2 regions of the Clostridium sp. Marseille-Q7071 genome follow, and region 1 is predicted to be linked to the other one. Evidence: riboswitches for the same ligand, from Rfam matches in the RefSeq annotation. Region 1 holds a riboswitch; the other holds the start of a gene.
What was found. A riboswitch is a leader RNA that binds a small molecule or an ion and turns the genes downstream of it on or off. The one in region 1 is predicted to bind cobalamin.
Positions count from the first base shown of each region.

Region 2: it holds a riboswitch for cobalamin, as region 1 does, so the genes downstream of both, ACWPW7_RS05980 (ABC transporter substrate-binding protein) here and ACWPW7_RS15515 (cobyric acid synthase) in region 1, are expected to answer to the same signal.

Region 1 is NZ_CBCOPR010000001.1:3,266,219-3,274,676, reverse strand. Features, by position in the region: gene ACWPW7_RS15525 (haloacid dehalogenase-like hydrolase) at 1-981, opposite strand, end outside; gene ACWPW7_RS15520 (hypothetical protein) at 1,275-1,595, shown strand; cobalamin riboswitch at 2,361-2,537, shown strand; gene ACWPW7_RS15515 (cobyric acid synthase) at 2,655-4,157, shown strand; gene cbiB (adenosylcobinamide-phosphate synthase CbiB) at 4,173-5,135, shown strand; gene ACWPW7_RS15505 (pyridoxal phosphate-dependent aminotransferase) at 5,161-6,270, shown strand; gene ACWPW7_RS15500 (NAD(P)-dependent oxidoreductase) at 6,295-6,939, shown strand; gene hemC (hydroxymethylbilane synthase) at 6,908-7,780, shown strand; gene cobA (uroporphyrinogen-III C-methyltransferase) at 7,789-8,458, shown strand, end outside.
Region 2 is NZ_CBCOPR010000001.1:1,257,509-1,265,966, reverse strand. Features, by position in the region: gene ACWPW7_RS05995 (ABC transporter ATP-binding protein) at 1-1,416, opposite strand, end outside; gene ACWPW7_RS05990 (ABC transporter ATP-binding protein) at 1,418-3,163, opposite strand; gene ACWPW7_RS05985 (histidine phosphatase family protein) at 3,795-4,352, opposite strand; cobalamin riboswitch at 4,759-4,942, shown strand; gene ACWPW7_RS05980 (ABC transporter substrate-binding protein) at 5,220-6,227, shown strand; gene ACWPW7_RS05975 (FecCD family ABC transporter permease) at 6,245-7,291, shown strand; gene ACWPW7_RS05970 (ABC transporter ATP-binding protein) at 7,293-8,084, shown strand; gene ACWPW7_RS05965 (DUF4491 family protein) at 8,180-8,458, opposite strand, start outside.

The DNA.
Region 1 (8,458 bases):
AGCCTTAATTACACCTTTATCATCTCTTTCAAGTTCCATAGCAAATACATTTTCTTTTGGAAGTTCATATCCGAACTTAGGGTTAGTAGCAAATGTTCTAACAACATCTATGAATGATGCTGAGCAGATATAAACATCTATTCCATTATCCATTAAAGTTTTGTAAAGGTTTTGTTGTTCTTTTATTGTTCTTAAACCAGAGTGGAATTTAACTGAAACAACGCCAGCTTTACCTGCTAATTCCTTTGGACTAGTCCAAGTTTCTTCACCAAGTTCATGGTTTAACCAATAATCATTTGATTTTTCAGTTAACTCAGAAACTTCCTTTTCAGTCATCCCTGCAAATAGGTAAGTTACCCATGGATAGCTTACATCAGAACTAAAAGATTCACCGATTGAATTATAAAGGTATCTAGTTTTAGCTATAAAATCTTTGTATTCAGGAGTAGCTTTAATCTCATCTAAAGATTTAGTTCCTTTGAAACCTTTATAGTTTTCATATAAGAATTTGTAGTCAGAATCAATATCAGCACCAACTAATTCGATGTTAACAGGTTTTCCTTCATCGTTATTGCAGGCTTCTACAAAGTTGTCCTTTGGAATGTTTATTCTAATAGTGTTGCTAAATTCTTCAGGAGTCATTTTAAATTCAAGATTTTCTAACTGATATGCAAGTAACGCTTCTTCAACATCATTGATTATTGATGTGTTATCCCAGTCAAATACAGCGTAAGGCTTTTTCTTTTCATCATAATCCTTACTGTTTTTGCCGTATTTCTCTATAAGGTCTGTTAAAGCAGCATAATTTTCAGGAGCCCAGTTACCCTTTTCAAGTTTAACTTCCTTTTTGTTATCAGTTTGTTCTACTTTAGTGTCATTTTTAGTTCCTTCTGTTTTAGCAGAATTTCCACATGCAACTAAAGAAAAAGACATAATGCATGCTAATGATAAGCCAAGAGTTTTTCTTTTAAAATTATTCATAAGTTATCTCTCCTTATTTGTGTCATTTGTGATTTCATTTTTAATAGAAATAGTTAAATATGCCAAATAAAACTTATTGTTAAAACTTATTAACCATACTTAACATAAACTTTACAATTAATTTATATAACGAGCATCAAAAAATGTCAATATAAAGTTGGGTTTCCCTATTCTTGGAATTAATTTTAAATTTAATTTAAAGACTTTCTAAAAAATATGAAAACGAGCTATGCATTAGGAGTTGTATCTTCTCATGAACAAGATAAGAGCAGCCAAGAGTTATAAGAGATGCTATGAAATCAAGAGTTAATATAAATGAGCAGATTAAATTAGATGAGATTAAAATCACAATGATAGAGGAGCATTGTCTTTTAATTGTTATAAATCAGGCAGAAGAAGCTGCAGATACCTTAGCAGTTCTAAAATTTACAAAATCAAAGGCAGCAAGAATTATTATTGTAACTAATATAGTAGGAATCATAGTCTCAAGAGAAGTAGAAGAAGTCCTAAACAATAAAGATGCTCTACAAAGATCCGCAAGCTTATGCAGGGGGAGCATTAGAAAAAAGCAAATAATTAGTGAGAATGGGATATGGATTGTCAGCACTTTTTAATAAAATTTTTATTTGGTCATTAGGTGTCATATAATTGGGAGCACTGTGAATACGTTTATAATTAAACCTGAATTATTCACCAAATTTATTTCAATATTATATTAGCTGTTATACTTTGGTGATTAATTTTTTGCTTCAACTTAGAAATTTTTCATATGAAATCTTTAATTTCTTATTTTTAGTCTGATCATATCTTAAAAATGATATATTTTCACTAAGGAGCATCTTAAATTAATTTATATTCTATGAAATAAAGACTTTAGATCCATTAAGAGATATGGAAGCTGTAATAAAAATGATGAAAAGTTACAAGAAATTGTTTCAGTAGTTTCTCATGCTACTATATTTAGAAATGATAGTGAAAGAAATCCACAAATTTTCGTTGATGTTTTCAATTTAACTATAGCTAAATTAATGAGATTGACTCCAAACGTTTCTTATGTTCATAGTGTGGGCATAAAAATTCAGAAGTAAAAAAAATTAGCGCTTAGAGAATGGAATTGTATAAATTGAAGGTATACCACCATAGAGAAATAAATGCTAATAAAAATCTACTAAAATTAGTAATATAATAGTGGTTATTGAGGCTGGAATGACCTTGTGACTAAGGTAAAGTTGTTCCAATAGAAATATTAATCATGATGTTATGATTTAAATGAAGGAATTGGTAATAGTTCATAAAGTTACATAACTTGACACGGAATTAATTTAAATCTATAATTTTAGTTGTAACATATTTAAATTGAGATTAAGGAATAATAAAAATTAAATAATAAGAATTTAGGTGCTTTTATAAGTGAAAAGGGAATGTGGTTAAACTCCACAGCAGCCCCCGCTACTGTAAATGATGACGAACCTTAAATTACACCACTCTTTTAAAGGGGAAGGTTAAGGAGAGAATGAATCAAAAGCCAGGAGACCTGCCTAAATCTTAGATAAAAGCTTTCGGAGGGAAAGTTCTATTAGTATGAGGGGACATTCTGCAGATTATTTATACAAATAGAGGTGAACTTAGAGAGTTTGCCTCTATTATTTTTTTATTTGAAAGGGAGTTTTAATATGGCAAAGATAATGGTGCAAGGAACAGCATCTTCCGTAGGCAAGAGTATATTAGTTACAGCACTATGTAGAATTTTTAAACAAGATGGATATAAGGTATGTCCATATAAATCACAAAATATGTCATTAAATTCATACATAACTTTAGATGGTAAAGAGATGGGACGTGCGCAAGTATTGCAAGCTTATGCTTGTGGATTAGAGCCAGAAGTATACATGAATCCTATACTATTAAAGCCAACTAGTGATAAGAAGTGTCAAATAATTGTAAACGGAGAGGTTTACGGAAATAGCACAGCAATGGAATATCATAATATGAAATTAGAGTTTAAAGATATGCTAAAAACTCAATTTGAAGAGTTAGAAAATCAATTTGACATTATAGTTATGGAAGGTGCAGGTAGTCCAGCAGAAATAAATTTACGAGATAGAGATATAGTAAATATGGGAATGGCAGAACTTGTAGATGCGCCTGTAGTCTTAGTTGGAGATATTGATAAAGGTGGAGTTTTTGCTTCATTAGTAGGAACACTAATGCTTCTTACGGAAGAAGAAAGAGAAAGAGTAAAGGGAACTATCATCAATAAATTTAGAGGTGATGTAGATATATTAAAGCCAGGTATTGACATGCTTGAGGATATATCTAAAAAACAGTGTATAGGAGTTGTACCACATTGTACATTAGCTCTAGAAGATGAGGATGGAGCTGTAGAATTAAATAAAAAGATAACAAATAAAATTGATATAGCTGTTATTAAACTTCCTAGAATCTCAAATTTTACTGATGTAGATGCACTTAAAAATGAAGAAGATGTTTCAGTAAGATTTATAACTTCTGTAGAAGAATTTAAAAATCCTGATTTATTAATTATACCAGGAAGTAAAAATACCATTGAAGATTTAAATGCACTTAAAACTTCTGGACTTTTTGATAAGATTAAAGAATATAGCAAAAATGGAGAAATAATAGGAATTTGTGGTGGATATCAAATGTTAGGCAAGAAAATCACAGATCCATATGGTGTAGAAACAGAACTATTAGAAATAGAAGGATTAGGACTTTTAGACATAGAGACAGTCTTTGAACAGAAAAAGGTAACTACTAGAGTAGAAGCTGATTTAATTGATAATAAAGTCTTCGCCACTGATAGAGATAAATTATCTGTATACGGTTATGAAATTCATATGGGGATTTGCAAATACGGTAAAAATGCCAATCCACTATTTAATATAAAGACTCAAAATACAAAAGAAGTAAATTATAATGATGGAGCTATTAATGAATATGGCAATATAATGGGATCTTATATCCACGGAATTTTTGATAAAACAGATTTTAGAGAAGTTATAGTTAACAAGCTTAGAAGTAAAAAGGGTATAGAATTAAAAGAATCAAAACCATATGAAAGTTTAAGAGAAGAAGAACTTGATAAACTTGCAGATTTAGTAAGAAAAACTTTAGATATGGATGAAATATATAAAATCATGGGAATTAAAAGATAGTTAGGAGATAAAATAATGTTTAATTTTAATTTGAAAGCTAACATTATTTACGTATTAATAGCTATGATTATAGACTTCGTTTTGGGGGATCCTGCTTGGCTTCCTCATCCAATTATCTATATTGGGAAGCTTATAGCTAAGTTAGAAAACTATTTTAGAAAAGGTGAAAAAAGTGATGAAGGCTTAAGAATCTGTGGAGGATTAATTGTTTTAATAGTATGTTTTGTAACTTATACTATTCCTTATGCCTTATTAAAATTATCATTGATTAATGAATATTTATTTCATGGTTTAAATATCTTTATAATTTGGACTACATTAGCAGCAAAAAGTTTACATGGTGCGGCTATTGAAGTTTATAAATCTTTAGAAAAAAGAGATATAAAGGATGCAAGGGTAAAGCTTTCTTATATAGTAGGTAGAGATACAGCTAGCCTTGAAGAAGATGAAATTATAAGAGCAGATATAGAAACTGTAGCAGAAAATGCTTCTGATGGTATAATTGCTCCTATGTTTTACGCTATATTAGGAGGAGCTCCACTAGCTATGATGTATAAAGGCGTTAATACTATGGATTCAATGCTAGGATATTTGAATGAAAAGTTCAAATATATTGGTTTTTTCCCAGCTAAAGTAGATGATTTGTTCAATTTAATACCTGCAAGACTTACAGGAATTTTAATGTGCTTAACTTCTTTTGTTGTAGGTGGAAATATAGAAGATAGCTTTAGAATAATGATTAGAGATAGGAAAAATCATAAGAGTCCAAACTGTGCTTATCCTGAGGCGGCAGCAGCAGGTGCAATGAAAATTCAACTTGGTGGAACAAATGTTTATTTTGGAGAGATAGTATATAAGCCAACTCTTGGAGATAGAATTAAAAACTTAGAAGCTAGAGATATAAAGCAAAGTATAAAGCTTATGTATTCAAGTGAGATATTGTTAGTACTTGTATCATTAATTTTGGTGGTAATTTAAAAAAACTAGTTAGGACGTGAAGAAATTGAAGCATGGTGGAGATATATATAGTGAAGGATTATTAAAAGGAAGAAAACTATTGGATTTTAGTTCTAATATAAATCCTCTCGGTGTACCTAAAGGATTTATTGAAAATATTAATGAAGGAATAGAAATGCTTCAAGTTTATCCTGATATAAAATATAGAACATTAAAGGATAACATAATTAATTATTTAAATAAATGTAGTTATTATTTTGGAGGAGAAACTAATGAGTTTAATTTAACTCATGAAAATATTTTATTAGGGAACGGAGCTTCCGAAATAATAGATCTAGCTGTTAGATATTTAAAGTCTATAACTATAGTAGTACCTTCCTTTGTAGAATATGAAGATAATAGTCATAGATATAATTTAGAAGTAAGTTATTCATATTTAAAAGATGATTTTACTTATGACTATGAGGATATATTAAGTAAATTAAATAATAGTGAAGGTCTTATAATTGGAAATCCTAATAATCCTAATGGTTCAATTATAGATAAAGAAAAGTTTACAAGTATTTTAGATTTTTGTGAAGAAAATAATAAGATAGTTCTAATAGACGAAGCTTTTATCGAGTTTACAGGAAGCTTTAACTATAGCCTTTTGAATTTAGTAGAAAAATATAAATGTTTATTTATCATTAAGGCGATAACAAAATTTTATGGATTGCCTGGCGTAAGATTAGGTTTTGGAATAACAAAAAATGAAGAATTAATTAATTATATAGTTTCAATGCAAAATCCATGGAATATTAATTGCTTTGCTGAATTAAGTGCTAAATATGCATTAAGTGATGAAGCATATATACGAGATTCTCTTAAGTGGATTGAAACAGAAAGAAAATATATGATAGATGAACTAAATAAAATTTCCATAATTGAAAGGTGTCATAATAGTTATGGAAATTATGTTCTTTGCAAATTAAAGGGAATAAACTGTGATAAACTTTACAGTTACTTAGAAGAAAAATGTATTATAATAAGAAAGTGCAATAATTACAGAGGACTAGATGATAAGTTTGTTAGATTTGCAATAAAGGATAGAAGCTCTAATGAAAAGCTGATAGAGCACTTAAAAAATATAGATCCATTAAAAATTAAGGATATTTAACCCTTAGCTAGAGAAGGTGGATAAATGAAAAATTTGGAGCAGTGCTTTTTATCTATTAAAAGTGATAAGCTTAAGGTTCTTATAGTTGGTGGAGGAAAAGCAGGATATATAAAGTGTAAATCCTTTTTAACTAAAGGAGCAGAGGTTAAGGTTATTGCATTAGATATATGTAAAGAAGTGCTATCTTTACAGAATTTTGAAAAGTTAAGTATTGAAAAAACTACTTATAATAAGGAAGTGTTAGTAAAATATCATCTAGTGGTCATTGCAACTGATGATGAATTCTTAAATCGTAATATTAAAATGGATTGTGATGAACTTTGTAAATTTTATATAAATTCTTCTAATGTAGAGGAAAGCATGTGTATAACTCCTACCGTAGGAGAAAGTAAAAGTACAGTTTTTGCAATTCATACAAAAAAATTTAGTCCCAAAACTTCACTATTTATTAGGGATAATCTAGAAACTCATCTAAAAAAATACGATAGTTATATAGATTTTTCAGTAAATTTAAGAAATTCTCTAAAGAATCATGTTAGAAAGAGTGAAATTTTAAATTTCATATCTACAGAGGATTTTCTATATATTTTTAATAAGGGATACGGTGAAAAAATTATAAATTTATTTTATGGAGGCAATAGAATTGAGGATAGCAACGAGAAAGAGTAAGTTAGCACAGGTACAGACAGAGTTTGTAATGGAGCTTATAAATAAAGCTCATAACATTAAATGTGAAAAGGTATTAACAGATACTTTAGGAGATAGAAGGTTAGATGTTACACTTGATAAAATAGGCGGTAAAGGACTTTTTATTAAGGAATTAGAGCAGCTTATATTAGATGGACACGCAGAAGCTGGTGTTCATAGTATGAAGGATATGCCTTATGAATTGCCAGAAGGTTTTATAGTTGCAGCAATGCCTATTAGAGAAGATGTAAGAGATGCCTTCGTATCTATAAATGGAGTAAAATTTAAAGATTTAAAAAAAGGTGCTAAGGTAGGTACTAGTAGTAATAGAAGAGCTAGTCAATTAAAAATTTTAAGACCAGATATAGAAATAGTACCTATAAGAGGTAATGTTCAAACTAGAATTGACAAAATAAAAAAAGAAAATTTAGATGGAATAATTCTAGCAGCAGCAGGACTTAAAAGATTAGGTATGGATGAGATAATAACTGATTATTTTGAGCCTCATGAAATGATTCCTGCTATAGGTCAAGGCGCACTAGGAATTGAAATACATGAAAGTTGTAAAGATAAAGAAGTTTTTACAGCTCTTGATGATTATGAGGTTAGAGTTTGTGTTGAAGCGGAAAGAAGTTTTATGGCAGCTTTAAAAGGGGATTGCCACGCTGCTATAGGAGCTTATGCGGTGTTAAAGGATAATACAATCAATATGATTGGTATTTACGAAGTTAATGGAAACCTTGTAAGAAAAGAAGTAACAGGACCAGTAAATAAAAATATTAAGCTAGGAGAAGAGCTTGCTTCTTTAATTTTAAATTCTTAGGAGGAATTATGAATAAAGTATATTTAATAGGTGCAGGACCAGGACATGAAGAACTTATTACAATGAGAGCAGTAAATGTTTTAAAACAGTGTACCGCTATTATGTATGATAGATTATGCGGAGAAAGTTTTTTACAATATATAAATCGAAATGCAGAAATATATTACTGTGGAAAAGAACCAGGATGCCATTATAAAAATCAAAATGAAATTAATGATATGATAGTGGAGCTAGCTAAGAAAGGACATATTGTAGGAAGAGTAAAGGGCGGAGATCCTTATATATTTGGTAGAGGAGGAGAAGAAGCACTTAGATTATTAGAAGAAAACATAGAATTTGAAGTAGTGCCAGGAATAACTTCTCCAATATCTGTACTAAATTATGCGGGAATCCCTGTAACTCATAGAGGAATAGCTAGAGGATTTCATATATTTACAGGAAAAAGCAATGATAATATGGACTTAAACTTTAAAGTTATTTCAGAGCTTAATGGAACATTAATATTTCTTATGAGCTTTGAGAAGCTGGGGACTATTACTAAAAGTTTGATGGAAAATGGTATGAGTGGTGATACTCCAGCAGCAGTAGTGATGAGAGGAACTACATCTAAACAAAAAAAAGCTATAGGAACATTAAGTAATATTGTAGAAAAAGCACTAGAAAACAATTTATCAAATC
Region 2 (8,458 bases), 2.0 Mb from region 1:
CATAATAAACTCGTGAGCATTTACTGCTTTTGCAGCTGTTATAATCTCCTCATCAGTTGCATCTAACTTTCCATAACGTATATTTTCCTTTATGGTATCAGAAAATAAGAAAGTATCTTGTAGCATTATTCCCATTTGGCTTCTTAAAGAATAAAGGTTAACATCTTTAACATTTTTACCATCGATTAATACTTCTCCAAGATCACAATCATAAAATCTACTCACAAGACTAGTTATAGTTGTTTTTCCGGCTCCTGTAGGACCAACTAAAGCTATATTTTCTCCTTGCCTTATTTTAAAACTTACATCTTTAAGGACAGGAGTTCCTTCTTCATAACCAAAGGTTACATTTTTAAACTCTACATTTCCTTTAATTTTAGGCATAATTTCAGCACTTTCCAAATCTATAATATCGGGTTCAACATCCATTATGTCAAAAATTCTCTCTGCCGCTGCAAAATTTGTTATTAATGTATTGTAATAAGAAGCTAAGTTTATAATTGGTCTCCAAAACATATCAGAATAAGCTATAAAAGCAACAATTGTACCTACGCTAATTTCTCTACTTTGGAAAAATTTGGTTCCATACCAAAATATAATAAGTGTACTAATACCCCAAGATAATTCAACTATTGGCCAAAAAAAATCATTAAATACAATTGCTTTCATAAAACCATCTAACATTTCTTTTAATGAAAATTTAAATTTATCTGAACTAGTTTTTTCATAAGTGAAATCTTGAATAATCCTTACTCCCGAGAAAGCTTCATGAGTATATCCATTCATATTAGAACGCTTTTGTCTATAAGCTTGCCACTTTTTTCTAGATATAGTTTCTATAGAAAACATAGTAAAACATAATATTGGTAATACAATAATAGCTAATAGTGCAAGCTTTACATTCATGATAAACATAAGTGTAGCAACGCATACAACTGTTAAAAGTTGTGGTATTACTGTAGTTACTCCACTAGAAAAAAGTTCTGATAAAGAGTTAACATCTCCAATAACCCTTGCAAGAATCTTTCCAACTGGTCTTTCATCAAAGAACGCAAAAGATAATTTTTGAATATGAGTATATAATTCTTGCCTTATATTCAATAATATATTATTGGTTATCTTCGACATTTCTATAGTTGAAACTCTAGATGAAAGCATACCAATAAAGTTAATTGTTATAACTAATAAAGTTGTAATTATAAGACCCTTAGCATTTTTTGCCACTATAAATTTATCAATAGATATTTTTAGTAGATATGGAGTTAATAACCCGCTAATCATAATTATTATCATTAAGAAAATTATAAAAAATACTTTAACTCTAAAAGGCTTTAAATATTTTATTAACCTAGAAAATATTTCCTTATTTGATCTACTAGTTATCTTCTCATCTTGATTTATTGAGTTCTTAGCCATATTAACTCACCTCCTCTTTTATCTTCTCTGAGTTTATAAAGTCTTTAAATTGTGTTTTATAAATTTCATAGTATTTGCCACCTTTTTTAAGTAAACTCTCATGAGTTCCATACTCTACAATTTCACCTTCATCCATATATATAATTAAATCTGCATTTTTTACCGCTGAAATTCTATGAGCTATAATAAAGGTGGTAATTTTTTTTTCACTATGATAAAGGTTTTTTAGAAGATCATATTCTGTTTCCATATCTAGAGCTGAAGTAGAATCATCAAGAATTAATATTGAACAGTCTCTAATAAGAGATCTAGCAATACATAATCTTTGTTTTTGTCCTCCAGATAATCCAAGTCCTCTTTCCCCTATTAAAGTTTCAGTTCCTTCTTCTAACTCATCTACAAATTCTTTTGCACAAGCAAGTCCTAGTACCTTTTCTATTTCCTCTCTTGTAGCATTTTCTTTTCCATATTTAATATTATTTTCTATTGTATCTGAGAATAAGAAAGAATCCTGTGGCACAATAGATATGCTTTTTCTTAAAGAGTATAAATCAATATTCTTAACATCATGACCATCAACCTTAACTGCACCTTCCATAACATCATAATTTCTTAATAAAAGACTTATTAATGATGACTTCCCTGAGCCAGTAGATCCCATAATTGCAACTGTACTTCCAGCCTTAATATCTAAATTAATATTTTTAAGAACTGGTTTTTCTTTATACTTAAAAGTAACATTCTCAAAAGAAATATCTCCTTTAATTTCTTCAAGTACTGCACAGTTTTCTGAATTTTTTATTTCTGGATTTATAGAAAGTATGGCATCTATCTTCTTTTGAGAAGCCTTACTTTGAGATAACATACTTGTAAGCCAACCAAGCATTCTCATTGGCCAAATCAAAAGCCATAAATAGCCATTAAAAGCTACAAGTTCTCCTACAGTTAAATTGCCTCTAATAACTAATATTCCACCTACACCATTAACTAAAAGTACAGATAAATTTCCTAAAAATTCTTCTATAGGATAAAACTTTCCCCAAATTTTTGACCGCTCAACAGCAAGATCATAATTTTTATTGTTAAACTTAAGAAATTTTAATATTTCATGCTTTTCTCTTGCAAAGGCTTTTACCAGTTTAACCCCTGCAATATTTTCTTGAGCAGTAGTATTTAATACTGCTGTATGATCACTTATTTTTTCAAAAACTGAGTCTAATTGCTTTTCAAGCTTTACAGTTATAAAAGCTATAACTGGCATAGTAATTAGTGCAATTACTGTTAAAAGTACATTCATTCTTAGTAAGATAACTGTAGATAAAACAAAGTAAACAATATTTTCTATAAATAATCTCATTCCAAAACCCATAACTCCCCAAATATTGTCTACATCTTCACCAACTCTAGACATAAGTTCACCAGTATTCATATTATCAAAATATGAAAAAGATAAGCTTTGAATATGATCAAAAAGATTTTGTTTTAGATCTCCTGCAACTTTTCTTCCAAGATAATCAAACATAAATTCCTTTACATATCCAAATATAAATTTTGTAAATGCTATTACTGCAATACCTTTGAGCAACATTCCTAGTATTTCATAATTTCCCTTTACAATTACATCATCAATAAATAGTTTTGTAATATAAGGAGTTACTAAGTCAACACCAATTATAATAATCATAGCTAATGCTCCAATTAGTGTTATTAGTTTATAATTTTTTGTGTAGCTTAAAATTTTCTTCAACGTAAATCGCCCCCTCCAGCTACAAGTCACTTTTTAAAATAAACAACGTACAATTTTCAACACCTTCTAAACTGCTATAGAAAATTTTAAAATTTATATTTATTTTTTTAGTTCTAAACACAAGTTTAAAATTGCACATTGTTACAAATGTTTTTTGAACAATCTACCTAGAATGATTATCCAATTTTTACTTAATATAGAATCCCCAGAGATGAAAAAAAGCCGTATTTTCCCATTGATAAACAGGAAAATACAGCTATTAATGCATAAAAAAGTCCTAGGAATACCCTAGGACTAAAATTTACACAAAAAGGCTATGATAAACCTATATCATGAGGTAGGGTATTAGTTAATACAATATTAAATTTGGATCCTATACTTATTAATCTGTTTAACATCTTACTACCTCCTTTTATAAATTAATCATATTTAGGTTTTACACCCATGTACTAAGTATAGCTATATCTAGATATTTATGTCAATATATTATTTTATTTATACATTTTAACTTTTTATTAACATATTAATAAAAAATTCATATTATTTTTAAATTTCATTAAATAATCATAATTTTAATAATTTTATTATAAACTTCTATTAAATATTTGTAGTAAATAACTTATTTATACCTTTATTTACTAACTGCTTCTATAGCTAAGAGCTTTTTATTCTCGAAAATTAACTTATAAGCATCAGGCATCTTAAGTTCCTTCCAAAAATCAAAATCATACTTTTTGCAATAATAATTCATAATAAGCACCATAATATTACCATGAGTTCCAATAGCTATATTTTTTCCACTATAATTATCTAATATATTATTTAAGGAATTAACGCCCCTTGCTTGTGCTTCTATATTACTTTCTCCACCTTCAAAATAAAAGCTTGGATTTGTCCACAATTTTGTTATAGCTTCCTCGAAATTATCCACAGGATATTCACATAATTTTCTTTCTTTAAAGCCTTCCTCTATAATTATACTTTTATTTATTAAATTTGCTACAACTTCTACAGTTTCTATTGCTCTTTTATAAGGACTAGAAATTACTAAATCTATATTTTCTTTTGCAAGTATTTCCGTAATTTTATTTCTGTCTATAATTCCTTTATTAGATAAGGATCTATTTAGCTCATCAGCGTTGTAATTAGAATGAGCATGTCTAACTAAATAAATATTTGTTATCATCATTATTTTGCCACTAAAAATATATTTCTATGAACACTTTTCTTTTTGTATACAATTTTATTTAGTGGCTTCTCCTTTCTTATTTTTATATTTCCTTAAATCAATTTTTCTTATAATTATAGATTTTTACTCTTCAACACTATTAGTTATAATTAAATTTTTGCCAGAATCTTTCATGCCAATTATATCAAAATATTTACAATTTTTCTTTATACTGTTATAATACTATTACTCTCTTAATACTATATATAATTTATATCTATTGCTTATTATATCTATTGCTTATAGTAAATAAATTATATAAAGAAACAAATGCATTTTGCAATAATTTAAATTTTCTGAAATATACTTTTTGTAAAATTTTGTGTTATAATCCTGATGAAGTAATTGTAAATCTTTATTTAAAATTAAATATATTAACTATTTTGGTGAAATATAGGTATTTCTTAAAAGGGAAAAGGGTGAAAATCCCTTACGGTCCAGCCACTGTATTGAAGAGTAAATTTTTGTTATGCCACTGCATTTTTTTTGTGGGAAGGTAAAAACTTATGATGAATCTAAGTCAGGAGACCTGCCAATATAGGTTTTAAAATCACTTACTAGGATAAGGTATTTTAAGGTTGCTAATTTAACTATATGGTATTGTCTTATTTTATTTATAGTTTAAATATTAGAAATAGATTTATTATTTTAGCATTACATCTTTTAGTATCTTAATTCTTAAGATACTTTTTTTATTTTAAAAATTAATAAAAAACTTAATTTTAATAGCTTTCTATTGCTATTTTTTTAAAGTTAATAAATAAAATATTTTATTTAAATATATAAATAACACATTACAATTCTAAAAAATAATGGGGGAATTTTAAGATGAAAAAACAAAAAATTTATTCATTGATTTTAGCGGTTTCTTTAACTGCAACTATGTTAGGAGGATGTGGTAATGCAAATGAAAATAATGCTTCAAATTCTGTAGAATCAACCTCTGATACTAAAGCTTATGCTCAAGTTACAATTAATAATGACTTACCTTTTGGAAAGGCAGATGAAGTTTTCTCTGAAGCTCCTAAGAAAGCTGCAAGTTTAAGTGGTTTTACAACAGAGATGCTTCTTGCTTTAGGTTTAGAAAACTCCATAGCTGGATATTCCTTTCAAGACAATGAGATATTGCCGGAATATAAAGACGCCCATGCTAAATTAAATGAGTTAGCTGACTTAATGCCTTCAAAAGAAACTTTACTTGGCGTAGAACCAGATTTTATAACTGGATGGATGTCTACCTTTACAGAAAACAACTTTAATGCTGAGTTCTGCAAAGAAAATGAAATAAAAATTTATGTTCCAAAATGTGAAAGTCCTAATGCAACGATGGAAACTGTTTATGAAGATTTTACTAATCTAGGAAATATATTTAATGTAAAAGAAAATGCAAGTAATGTTATATCAAAAATGAAAAAAGAAATTGAAGATATTTCATCTGCTGTTCCTAAAGACAAAGAACCAGTTAGAGCTTTTATTTATGACTCTGGAGAAGATTCACCATTTACATCTTGTAATGGTTTACCAACAGATTTAATTAGGCTTGCTGGTGGTGTGAATATATTTAAAGATGGTGAAAAACCATGGGCTAATGTAACTTGGGAAGAAGTTGTAAATAGAAATCCTGAATACATAATTGTTATGCAATACAATGCTGCTGATAACGTAGAAGAAAAAATAAACTTTTTAAAAAATAATGCAGCTCTAAAAGATGTAGATGCAATAAAAAATAATAATATTTTTGTTTTAGGACTTTCAGATGTTGTTGCAGGTGTAAGAAACTCTAATGCAATAAAAACTATGGCTGAAAAATTCCATCCAGAAGCTTTTAAGAATTGACATGGAGAGTTATTGACATGAAAAAAAATAAACTTACCTTTCCCTTTATATACATATCCTTAATTCTATTTTTAATAGTTTCTATAATAATTGCTGTTAATGTAGGATCTATAAATATAAGTGGTACTGAATTATGTAAAATAATAATTAATAATATATCAAACAAAGAATTTTTTCCAAAAACTTGGTCTAACTCTGTAGAAAATATAGTGTGGCAATTAAGACTTCCGAGAGTACTTCTTGCCGCGATTGTTGGTGCTGGTCTATCTTTATCTGGTGTATTAATGCAAGCATTAACAAAGAATGTTCTAGCTGACCCTTATATACTTGGAATATCTTCCGGTGCTTCAACCGGGGCTGTACTAACTATTTTACTAGGTAGTACACTATCATTCCCTATCTTATCTGTACATTTAGGTGCTTTTATTGGAGCATTACTTTCTTCAATAATTGTCTTTATTATTTCAAGTAGTCAGGGAAATTTTTCTTCTTCTGGATTGGTCTTAACAGGAGTAGCAGTAGCATCTGTATTCTCAGCTATAACAAACTTTGTTATGTTTAAAGCCAAAGATGTTAGAAAGCTTTACTCTGTAATGTTTTGGATGACTGGCTCACTTGCTGGTGCTAAATGGAATGACTTACTTTTAGCTTTTTTAGTTTTAGTAGTTTCCTCCATAATAGCTTTAATAATTCATAAAACATTGGATGCAATTTTACTTGGTGAAGATGCAGCTATAACTTTAGGTGTTAACATTAAACTTTTGAAAAAAATAATAATAGCTACAAGTACACTATTAACTGGAATTATGGTATCTCTAAGTGGGATAATAGGCTTTGTTGGTCTTGTAATTCCTCATATTTCAAGGACTATTGCTGGTTCTGTGCATAAAAAGCTTATTCCATTAACTATTCTTTTAGGGTCTTTATTCTTAATATGGTCTGATATACTTGCAAGAATAATTGGTTCTCCTGAAGAACTTCCTATAGGTGTTGTTACGGCTTTCATTGGCGCACCATTCTTCTTACTTCTATTAAAAAAGAGTAAATATTCTTTTGGAGGTTAACATGGTCAAATTAAGCGTAAAAGATTTACAATATAAGCATATATTAGAAAATATAAATCTAGAAATAAATAAAGGTGATTTTGTTGGAATTATAGGACCAAATGGTAGTGGCAAATCAACTTTACTTAAAAATATATATAGAGTTTGTACACCAGATAAAGGTGAGGTTTTCTTAAACAATATAAACTTAAAAAAATTATCTAATAAAGAAATTGCTAAGAATATGTCAGTAGTAGCTCAAGAAAATAGACCTGAATTTGACTTTAAAGTTATAGATATGGTGTTAATAGGTCGTTTTGCACATAAAAGTTTATTTGAAAATAACAATTCTAATGACATAGAACTCGCTGAAAATTGTTTAGAAAAAGTTGGAATGTTAGATTTTAAAGATAGAAATTTTTTAAATTTATCTGGTGGAGAAAAACAGAGAGTTTTAATTGCAAGAGCATTAGCTCAAGAAAGTGATTTTATGATTCTTGATGAACCAACTAACCACCTTGATATTGGATATCAACTACAAATAATGGACATAATAAAATCTCAAAATTTAACAGTATTTTCAGCAATTCACGATTTAAATATTGCTTGCTATTATTGCGATAAAATAATTATAATGAAAAATGGAACAATACTAGATTTTGGAAAGCCAGAAGATGTTTTAAATGAGAATATTGTATATGAGCTTTTCGGACTTAATTGTCAAATTGAGAGAAATAAATTAACAAATAAATTAAACATAATATATATTCCAAACTCCTTTAATAATGACTTAAGAAGTGCTACAGTAATTTAATACAATTATTTTTTATTTATATATTATCTTAGGTATTTGAAAAATAACTAGCCATTACGCTAGTTATTTTTTAACTATATATTATTATATAAAAATTATTTACGTTTAGGATTTTTAGGAAACCATCCTTTTTTTACCCGTTGTTCTTGTTCTATTAGCTCATGTATGCTCCAAAGACAAGAAAAACCTGTAACTCCTAGTAAAGCTGATAACAATTGACCTTTAATATTTAAGGATACAATTATAAATATAATACCTAATAATAAAAACATTGGCCATATTTTCTTGCTAAAATAGTATTCCCCTTTAATTACTATAGGATGAAAAATACCTATAATTAAAAATGAAAATATTCCTATTATAATTCCTTGAAA